DNA from 3 places in the Actinoplanes lobatus genome. Region 1 is predicted to be linked to each of the others. Evidence: riboswitches for the same ligand, from Rfam matches in the RefSeq annotation. Region 1 holds a riboswitch; each other region holds the start of a gene.

Region 1 (3,263 bases):
CGACCTGGAGCCACTGGGGATCGGCGAAGGCCGACGACCAGCGGGTGCCGGTGTTGCCGTCGACCGCCTCGGTGGCGAGGTAGGCGCCGGGCGCTTCGGTGGACGAGGCGGTGGCCGGCTTTCCTTGCGAGAGCAGGACCTCGGCGGCGGCCGCGCTGCTGCCGGTGATCGCGGTCAGCCCGGCGACCAGCACGGCCACCAGGCCACCGGCGGCGCCGCGCCGCCAGGGCGAGCGTCTGGGAACGGACATGGCATCTCCTAGGACGGAAGAAGAATGATCATGGGAGAGCGCTCACCCGACTCCTGACGCTAAGAGTTCCCCGGTTCACAATCCAGACTTCGGCGCGGTTCCGGAACCGGCGCGGGTTTTCCCAGCTCAAAACATGTTCTCGCTGGCTGGGGCGATTCGGGACCGTCAATAACAGAGATTCCGGAACCGGTTCCGCTAACGTTCGTAACAACTCACATTGAGGAAGAAGGACACAAAGACGACGGAGCCCTCCACCCGGCGGGGTGAAGGGCTCCGAAGAGAAGAAGATCAGCCGAGGTCGACCGACGGGTAGAGCGGGAACGGCGCCAGCAGCTCGGTGGCCTGCTTGCTGATCCGGTCGGCCAGGGCCGGGTCCAGGTTGAACTTCGCCTTCGACCCCTCGGCCGGCGTGGTCGCCGACAGCACGTTGTGGATCAGCTCGGCGATCTGGTCCATCTCCGCGACGCCCAGGCCGCGGCTCGTCAGCGCCGGCGTGCCGATCCGGATGCCCGACGTGTACCAGGCGCCGTTCGGGTCCTGCGGGATCGCGTTGCGGTTGGTGACGATGCCGCTGTCCAGCAGCGCCTGCTCGGCCTGGCGGCCGGTGATGCCGAACGGGTGCACGTCGATCAGCACCAGGTGGTTGTCGGTGCCGCCGGAGACCAGCCGCACGCCCCGCTTCAGCAGACCCTCGGCGAGCGCCTGGCTGTTGGTGACGATCTGCTGCGCGTACGTCGAGAACTCCGGCCGGCGGGCCTCCGCGAACGCGATCGCCTTCGCCGCCATCACGTGCGGCAGCGGGCCACCCAGCACCATCGGGCAGCCGCGGTCCACCTGGGCGGACAGCTCCGGCTGGCAGAACACCGCGCCACCACGCGGGCCGCGCAGGCTCTTGTGCGTGGTGGTGGTGACGATGTGCGCGTGCGGGATCGGGTTGAAGTCACCGGTGAACACGCCACCCGCGACCAGACCGGCGAAGTGTGCCATGTCCACCATGAAGGTGGCGCCCACCTCGTCGGCGATCTCGCGCAGCGTCGCGAAGTTGACCTTCCGGGGGTACGCCGAGTAGCCGCCGACGATCACCGCGGGCTTGAACTCCCGGGCCGTCTCCCGCAGCGCCGCGTAGTCGATCTGGCCGGTCGCCATGTCGACGCCGTAGCTGCGCTGGTCGAACATCTTGCCGGAGATGTTCGGCCGGAACCCGTGGGTGAGGTGGCCACCGGCGTCCAGCGACATGCCGAGCAGCCGCTGGTTGCCGAACGCCTGCCGCAGCTCGGCCCACTCGGCGTCGGTCAGGTCGTTGATCTGCCGCTTCTCGAACTTCTTCAGGTACGGCACCTCGACCCGGTCGGCCAGGATCGCCCAGTAGGCGACCAGGTTCGCGTCGATGCCGGAGTGCGGCTGAACGTAGGCGTACGGCGCACCGAACAGAGCCTTGGCGTGCTCGACGGCGATCGACTCGACGGCGTCGACGTTCTGGCAGCCGGCGTAGAAACGACGGCCGATCGTGCCCTCCGCATACTTGTCGGAAAGCCAGTTACCCATGGCGAGCAGGACAGCCGGGGAAGCGTAGTTCTCACTCGCGATCAGCTTCAGCGACTCACGCTGGTCGGTCAGCTCCTGCGCGATCGCGTCGGCGATCCGCGGCTCCACGGACCGGACCACCTCGAGGGCGGCGCGGAAGGCGGTGGATTCGGCGTTCAACTCAGGCATGGGACCTCCCTATCACGAAGCGAAGAGGCCCAGGCGCACGGCAAGTCGTCATCTCGACGAGGCCGCTCCCCGATGGTCAACCATCCGAACGCGCCAGTCACGGCCTGCCCGCCAGCATACCGGCTTTCCAACCCCCCTTTTCCGGTACGCCCGGAGCACTGACAGAAGCAGATGGACCGCCCCCGGCTACGCCGCTGCCGCCGGATCTCCTGATCGCCCCCGTGACGACAAGATCCCCGGCGGCAGCGACCGTTCCGAAGGTGGCTGTTCCGCCTGCTCGACGGCCTTACCAGTAGATGTGCCCGCCGTCCCCAATGATCGAGACATCGGGATCCCGGTCCGCCGGCACTGCGGCACGGCCGCCGTTCCCGGTAGACCCGGCAGCCTCCGGCCCACTCCGGAGCGGCGTCGTGACACCCGTCTCAGCGGCCGCGGCCTCCTCAGCGAGCCCGTCGCCGGTGAACTTCTCGGTCTTCGCCGCCGGCACCGTCACGGCGGCCTTCTCCTGCGGCTTCGTCTCCGGCTTCTCCGACGAGGAGACCACCGCGGCCGGCGGCCGAACGCCCTCCGAGGCCTGGACAGCAGGACCGCACCCGGCCAGCAGGGCCAGTCCCACGATCCCCGTCAGTACCGCCAGCGTCCGTCGCATCGCGCTCTCCCCGAATCCCGTAGCTCCCGTATTCATAAGGTGCGATGCCGGGCCGGCGGTCTTGGTTCGCGAAGTTCGGTAACGGAACGATAACGGGTTCCGGATCAGGGCAAAAAGAAAGGCCCACCCCGCATGGGGTGGGCCTTTCTATCACGTTGAGTCCGGCGGCGTCCTACTCTCCCACACCCTCCCGAGTGCAGTACCATCGGCGCTGGAGGGCTTAGCTACCGGGTTCGGAATGTAACCGGGCGTTTCCCCTCCGCTATGACCACCGAAACAGCCATCAGCGTGGAACAAACCAGCAACCCAAGACTTCTCCCGGGGTGGTTGTTCGTTTGCTGTGAATCACACAGTGGACGCTAAGCATAAAATTTAGGGTGGTTAAGCCCTCGGCCTATTAGTACCGGTCAACTCAACACGTTACCGTGCTTACATCTCCGGCCTATCAACCCAGTAGTCTAGCTGGGAGCCTTACCCACTCAAAGGTGGTGGGATACCTCATCTCGAAGCAGGCTTCCCGCTTAGATGCTTTCAGCGGTTATCCCTTCCGAACGTAGCCAACCAGCCATGCTCCTGGCGGAACAACTGGCACACCAGAGGTTCGTCCGTCCCGGTCCTCTCGTACTAGGGACAGCCCTTCTCAAGTATCCA
Region 2 (3,263 bases), 1.9 Mb from region 1:
GACTGGCCCGACGTCGACGCGGTGCAGGCCGTCGCCTCCACCGGCGGGGACGTCGCGGTGCTGGGCCGCCCGTCCGGCACGGCCGGCCCGGCCCACGGCGACGACCTCGGGGAGGCGCCGGAGGGCGGCTCGCTGATCCGGCTCTCCGGACCGGCCGAGGTCACCGAGCAGGCGGCCGGACGGGCCTGGCGGATCCCGCCGCAGGGCTTCTGGCAGGTTCACCCGCAGGCCGCGGACACCCTGGTCACGGCGGTCCTGGAGATGCTGCGGCCGGCCGCCGGCGAGACCACCTGGGATCTGTACGGGGGCGCCGGCCTGTTCGCCGCCGCGATCGCCGGGCGGACCGGGGCCCGGGTGACCGTCGTCGAGTCGTCCCCGGCCGGGGTGGCCGCCGCCCGCGCCAACCTGGCCGACCTGCCCCACCTGGACATCGTCGAGGCCCGCGTGGAGGTGGCGCTGTCCCGGCGCCGCGTCGCCGGCCCGGTCGACCTGGTCGTCCTCGACCCGCCCCGGGCCGGCGCCGGCGCCCGGGTGGTCCGGGCCGTCGCGGCGGCCCGTCCGCGGGCCGTCGCCTACGTGGCCTGCGACCCGGCCGCCCTGGCCCGTGACCTGAAGACGTTCCGTGCCGAGGGCTGGCACGTCAAGGAAGTCCGTGCCTTCGACTGCTTCCCGATGACCCAGCACGTCGAGTGCGTGGCCCACCTGACCCCCGCCTGACCCACACCACACCACACCACCACGAAAGCACCCACACTCACGCAAAACGCCGCCGGTGTCGAGGCAAGCGATTTGCCGACGCAGCGGGGTGTGCTGTGGCGGGAAATCGCCTGCCTCGACACCGGTTACAAGGCGTTTTGCCGCGGAGCGAAGCGGAGCAATTAGGCCCAGCGTTTTGCCGCGGAGCGAAGCGGAGCAATCAGGCTCAGCCCGGCGGGCGCGGCAAAGGCGTGCCCCGGCAGCTGGATCGCGTGGAGCCGGCGGGACGGGGTGGATTTGGCGGGTGCGGCCCACCCCGTACCGATGAAGGGCTTTAGGGGTTTGCTCGTTCGGCGGCCGTTACCGCGTTGCGGAAGAGCATCGCGACGGTGGTCGGGCCGACGCCGCCGACACGGGGGGTGATGGCGCCGGCCACCTCGGCGCAGGACTCCTCGACGTCCGGGAGGAGGCGGCGGCCCTCGTAGCGGACGCCGGCGCCGATGACGACCGCGCCCGGCTTGACGTGTTCGGGCTTGACGATGCCGGGGACGCCGGCCGCGGCGATCAGGACGTCGGCCCGCTGGGTGTAGCGGGGCCAGTCCTTGACGCCGGTGTGCACCACGGTGACGGCGGCGTTGGCGGTCGGGCGTTTCTGCGCCAGCAGCATGGCGAGCGGGCGGCCCAGGGTGGCGCCGCGGCCCAGGATGACCACCTCGCGGCCGGAGATCTCGATGCCGTGGAAGGCGAGCAGCGCCTCGATGCCGGCCGGGGTGCAGGGGAGCGGGCCGGGCAGGCCGACGGCGAGCCGGCCCATGTTGAGCGGGTGCATGCCGTCGACGTCCTTGTCGGGGTCGAGGGTCTGCAGGGCCGCGTCGTAGTCCAGGTGGGCCGGGATCGGGTACTGGATGAGGACGCCGTGCACGTTCTTGTCGTCGTTGAAGTCGGCGATCACCTTGAGCAGGTCGGCCTGGGTGACGTCACCGCTCAGGTGCTGGTGCGGGGAGGAGAAGCCGAGTTCGGCGGCCTGCTTCTGCTTGATCCGGATGTAGCCGGCGCTGGCGTCGTCGTCACCGACCAGGATGGTGGCGAGGCTGGGCTGGATGCCGCGCTCCTGGAGACGTGCGACACGTTCGCGGACGTCGTCGAGGACCGATTCGGCGACCGGGGCGCCGGGCAGAAGACGTGCGGTGGACATGTGGACTCCTCGTGCGGGGAGCCCAGGCGGTCGACTCCTCGTGACGAGCTCCCCGATGGTTCGACCATCCCCGTGCCGCCAGTCGCTGTGTGCTCCCAGAATGCCCGAAGGTCGTGCCGGAGAACCAGCCGGGGGTTCGATTCGCGCCGGTCGGGGGAGGTCCCAATTGTGTGGAGGATTGGTGACGGTCCGTTCGCTCAAGTCGCGGCGCGGCGGGGCACCGATAGACTCTGCCCTCATGAGTGACTCCCCCTCGACCCCGGCCGGCCTGCTGAGCAGCATCACCGAACCCGGTGATCTCAAGCGACTGACCGCTGAGCAGTTGACCCTGCTCGCGGCCGAGATTCGTGACTTCCTGGTGGCCAAGGTCTCGCGCACCGGCGGTCATCTGGGTCCGAACCTGGGCGTGGTCGAGATGACCCTGGCGATGCACCGCGTCTTCGACTCCCCGCGCGACAAGATCCTCTTCGACACCGGCCATCAGGCGTATGTTCACAAGATCGTGACCGGCCGGCAGGACGGCTTCGACCTGCTCCGCCAGCGCGGTGGCCTGACCGGCTACCCGAGCCAGGCGGAGAGCGAGCACGACCTGATCGAGAATTCGCACGCCTCCACCGCCCTGTCGTACGCGGACGGCCTGGCCAAGGCGTTCACCCTGCGTGGCGAGGACCGGCACGTGGTGGCGGTCGTCGGTGACGGCGCGCTGACCGGCGGCATGTGCTGGGAGGCGCTGAACAACATCGCGGCCACCCGCAACCGCCTGGTGATCGTGGTCAACGACAACGGCCGCTCCTACGCGCCGACCATCGGCGGTCTCGCCGACCACCTGTCCACGCTGCGCCTCAACCCGGGCTACGAGAAGGTGCTCGACCTGGTCAAGGACGCGCTGGGCCAGACCCCGGTGGTGGGCAAGCCGGTCTTCGAGGTGCTGCACGCGGTCAAGAAGGGCATCAAGGACGCGATCAGCCCGCAGCCGATGTTCGAGGACCTGGGCCTGAAGTACATCGGCCCGGTCGACGGCCATGACCAGCAGGCCATGGAGTCGGCGCTGCGCCGGGCCAAGGGCTTCAACGCCCCGGTCATCGTGCACGCGGTCACGAAGAAGGGCTACGGCTACCTCCCCGCCGAGCAGGACGAGGCGGACTGCCTGCACGGCCCGGGCAGCGCGTTCGACGTGGAGACCGGCAAGCTGCTGGCCGCGCCGACGCTCAAGTGGACCAAGGTGTTCTCCGAGGAACTGGTCCGGATCGCCGACGAGCGCCCGGACATCGTGGGCATCACCGCGGCGATGGCCGAGCCGACCGGCATCGCGGCGCTGGCGAAGAAGTACCCGGAGCGGACGTACGACGTGGGCATCGCCGAGCAGCACGCG
Region 3 (3,263 bases), 3.2 Mb from region 1:
GGGCGACGTGGAGCTGTACGAGGACGGGTCGTATCTGGAGCTGGATCACGAGGCGACCGGCATTCAGCTGAGCCTGTACGCGCGGGAGGCCGGGATCGCGGTCCCCTACTGGTATTCCGGCCAGGACGCCGAGCGCATCGTCGCCCTGATCTACCGGCTGGGCCTGGTCGTCGAGCGCCACACCGGGCTGGCGGGCTACGACGGCCAGGTCGGGCTGGGCGTGGCGGAGGCGGCCGGGCAACCCGAACTCGCCGTGACGATTTTCGACCAGGTCGCCCGCTCGTTCGCCAGCCGCGGCATCGTGAGCCCCAGCAACGAGTAGGCCGTCCGGCACCACCCGTACCCGGCTCAGACCGCTACCTTCGCCTCGCGGCGAAACGCTCCGGTGGCCGCCGCGGTGAGCAGGCCGGCGATGAGTCCCCAGAACGCCGACCCGACGCCGAGCAGTTCGATGCCGGAGGCGGTGGCCAGAAGCGTCACCACGGCGGCCTCGCGCCACCGGTCGTCGCGCAGGCCGGTGGTCAGGGAGCTGCCGATCGTCCCGAGCAGGCCGATCCCGGCGATCCCGAGCACGAGCACCGCGGGCAGCGCGGCCAGCAGTGAGGTGATGGTCGCCCCGAGCGCGGCCACGCAGAGGTAGAACACGCCGGCCCACACCGAGGCGAGATACCGGCGCTTGGGGTCGGGATGCGCGTGCGGGCCGGTGCAGATCGCCGCCGTGATCGCGGCCAGGTTGAGGCCGAACGCGCCGAACGGGGCGAGCACCAGGTTCACCGCCCCGGTCCAGGTGATCAGCGGCGACACCGGCACCTGGTAGCCGTCGTTGCGCAGCACGGCGACGCCCGGCAGGTTCTGCGACGCCATGGTGACCACGAACAGCGGCAGCGCCACCCCGATGATGGCCTGCCAGGTGAACGACGGCATCGTGAACACCGGCGACGCCCAGCCGAAACGCACCTCGCCCGGCCGGAACGAGCCGGTCGCCGCGGCCACCGCGATCCCGGCGGCCAGCGCGGTGAGCACCGCGTACCGGGGAAGGAACCGCCGGGCCACCAGGTAGGTGCCGAACATCGCGGCGATCAGCGGGAGGTCCTGGTTGGCGGAGGCGAACAGGCCGATGCCGAACTGGATCAGGACACCGGCGAGCAGCGCGGACGTCAGCGACGTCGGCACCCGGTCCATCATCCGGCCGAACCAGCCGGTCACGCCGGTCAGCGTGATCAGCGCGGCGGACACCACGAACGCGCCGATCGCCTCCCGCATGGTGGCGCCTTCGAGGCCGGTGACCAGCAGCGCGGCGCCCGGCGTGGACCAGGCGGTGACGACCGGCGCCCGGAATCGCAGCGACAGGCCGATGCAGGTGACGCCCATGCCGACGGCGAGCGCCAGCATCCAGGAGGCGAGTTCCGCGTCGTCGGCGCCGGCCGCGCGGGCGGCGCTGAACACGATCGCCGCCGAGCTGGTGAAGCCGATCAGTACGGCGAGCAGTCCCGCGTTGACCGCGGACGGCGGGGCGTAGTCGAGGATTCTGCGCTGGTCGGACAAGGTTTGACTCCGCGTGGGTGGGACGGATCGCCCAGGCGCGCGGCACAGCCGTGTCGGCAGGCCGCTTCCCGGTGGTGTCCCACCTCAGCGCCAGTCACGGCCCACCGGCAGACTACGCGACGCCGGTGGCACCATGCCTGACATGTCCCCTGCGTTTGTGTCCGGTGTGGAACTGTCCCGCCGCTTCTACCAGTCGATACGCCCACTGCTGCCGAACGTCGCCCACACCGCCGCCCTGATCGGGCCCGGCTCGGAGGTCCTCGGCTTCGACACCGAGCGCTCCACCGACCACGACTGGGGGCCACGCCTGCAACTGTTCCTGAGCGCGGCGGACCTGGCCGCGCACGGTGACGCCATCCGTGCCCGGCTGGACGCGGACCTGCCGGACAGGGTCGCCGGGCACGCCACCACCGTGCTGCCGGGCCGTGGTGTGGTGGTCGCCGAACTGGGCGCCTGGCTGACCGGGCGGCTCGGGTTCGACCCGCGGGACGGGATCACCGACCGGGACTGGCTGGCCACCCCGGCGCAGGCGCTGGCCGAGGTCACCGCGGGTGTGGTGCACCACGACGGCCTCGACCGTCTGCACCGGGTCCGCGAGTCGCTGGCCTGGTATCCCGACGACGTGTGGCGCTACGTGCTGGCCTGCCAGTGGCAGCGGATCAGCCAGGAGGAGTCCTTCGTCGGCCGCTGCGGTGAGGTCGGCGACGAGCTGGGTTCGGCGGTGGTGGCGGCCCGGCTGGCCCGTGACCTGATGCGCCTGGTCCTGCTGATGAATCGCCGGTATCCGCCGTACAGCAAGTGGCTGGGCACCGCGTTCGCCCGGCTGCCCGGGGTGGACGGGCTGCGGACGGCGCTCACCGCGGGCCTGACCGCCGCCAACTGGCACGCCCGCGAGCATCACCTGGTCGTCGCGTACGAGACGGTCGCCCGCATGCACAACGATCTCGGGCTGACCGACCCGGTCGACCCGAAGGTGCGGTTCTTCTTCGACCGCCCGTTCCGGGTGATCGGCGGCGGCCGGTTCGCGCAGGCGCTGGCCGGGGACGCGGTCCGGCCGCTGATCGGGGCGGTCGACCAGTTCGCCGACAACACCGATCTGCTCGGTCACGCGGAGCGGGCGCGGGCCGTGGGCACGGTCATTTGACGGCTCCCGAGGTGATGCCGGAGATGATGCGGCGCTGGGCGACGGCGAAGACGCCGATCAGCGGAAGGCTCATCAGGATCACGTACGCGAAGATCAGGTGCCAGTTGTTGAGGTAGAGCCCGGCGCTGGCCACCTGGAACAGGTTCAGCGGCAGGGTGTCGATCCGGCCGCCGATGACGAAGAAGGCGTAGAAGACGTCGTTCCACACGTACAGGCAGATCAGGATGGTGGCGGTGGCGAGAACCGGGCGCAGCAGTGGCAGCACGACACGACGGAAAACCGCGAACGGTCCGGCGCCGTCGATGCGCGCGGCCTCCTCGAGGGATTCCGGGATGGTACGCACGAAGCCCGTCACGAAGAAGATGACCGTGGACAGGTAGATCCCGACGTACACGCCGATCATCCCGACCGCGGTGCCGGCGAGGCCGAGCTGGCGCAGCAGCAGGACCACCGTGACGACCGCCGGAGGCAGGATGATGCCGCTGATGCCGAGGGCGTAGAGCACCGCGGTGAGCCGGGATCCGCGGCGGGCCAGCACCCATGCCGCCATCGAGCCGAGCAGCAGCACGATCGC

Evidence for each region. A riboswitch is a leader RNA that binds a small molecule or an ion and turns the genes downstream of it on or off. The one in region 1 is predicted to bind ZMP and ZTP.
Region 2: it holds a riboswitch for ZMP and ZTP, as region 1 does, so the genes downstream of both, BJ964_RS03480 (bifunctional 5,10-methylenetetrahydrofolate dehydrogenase/5,10-methenyltetrahydrofolate cyclohydrolase) here and BJ964_RS12535 (glycine hydroxymethyltransferase) in region 1, are expected to answer to the same signal.
Region 3: it holds a riboswitch for ZMP and ZTP, as region 1 does, so the genes downstream of both, BJ964_RS27255 (benzoate/H(+) symporter BenE family transporter) here and BJ964_RS12535 (glycine hydroxymethyltransferase) in region 1, are expected to answer to the same signal.

Annotation. Positions count from the first base shown of each region.
Region 1 covers NZ_JACHNC010000001.1:2,713,452-2,716,714, reverse strand. Annotated here, with positions in the region: gene BJ964_RS12540 (discoidin domain-containing protein) at 1-250, opposite strand, end outside; gene BJ964_RS12535 (glycine hydroxymethyltransferase) at 539-1,963, opposite strand; ZMP/ZTP riboswitch at 1,984-2,074, opposite strand; gene BJ964_RS12530 (hypothetical protein) at 2,250-2,612, opposite strand; rRNA gene rrf (5S ribosomal RNA) at 2,772-2,888, opposite strand; rRNA gene BJ964_RS12520 (23S ribosomal RNA) at 2,990-3,263, opposite strand, start outside.
Region 2 covers NZ_JACHNC010000001.1:795,719-798,981, reverse strand. Annotated here, with positions in the region: gene BJ964_RS03485 (class I SAM-dependent RNA methyltransferase) at 1-717, shown strand, start outside; gene BJ964_RS03480 (bifunctional 5,10-methylenetetrahydrofolate dehydrogenase/5,10-methenyltetrahydrofolate cyclohydrolase) at 1,031-1,891, opposite strand; ZMP/ZTP riboswitch at 1,905-1,987, opposite strand; gene dxs (1-deoxy-D-xylulose-5-phosphate synthase) at 2,130-3,263, shown strand, end outside.
Region 3 covers NZ_JACHNC010000001.1:5,955,382-5,958,644, reverse strand. Annotated here, with positions in the region: gene BJ964_RS27260 (hypothetical protein) at 1-322, shown strand, start outside; gene BJ964_RS27255 (benzoate/H(+) symporter BenE family transporter) at 349-1,545, opposite strand; ZMP/ZTP riboswitch at 1,568-1,653, opposite strand; gene BJ964_RS27250 (DUF4037 domain-containing protein) at 1,688-2,689, shown strand; gene BJ964_RS27245 (carbohydrate ABC transporter permease) at 2,682-3,263, opposite strand, start outside.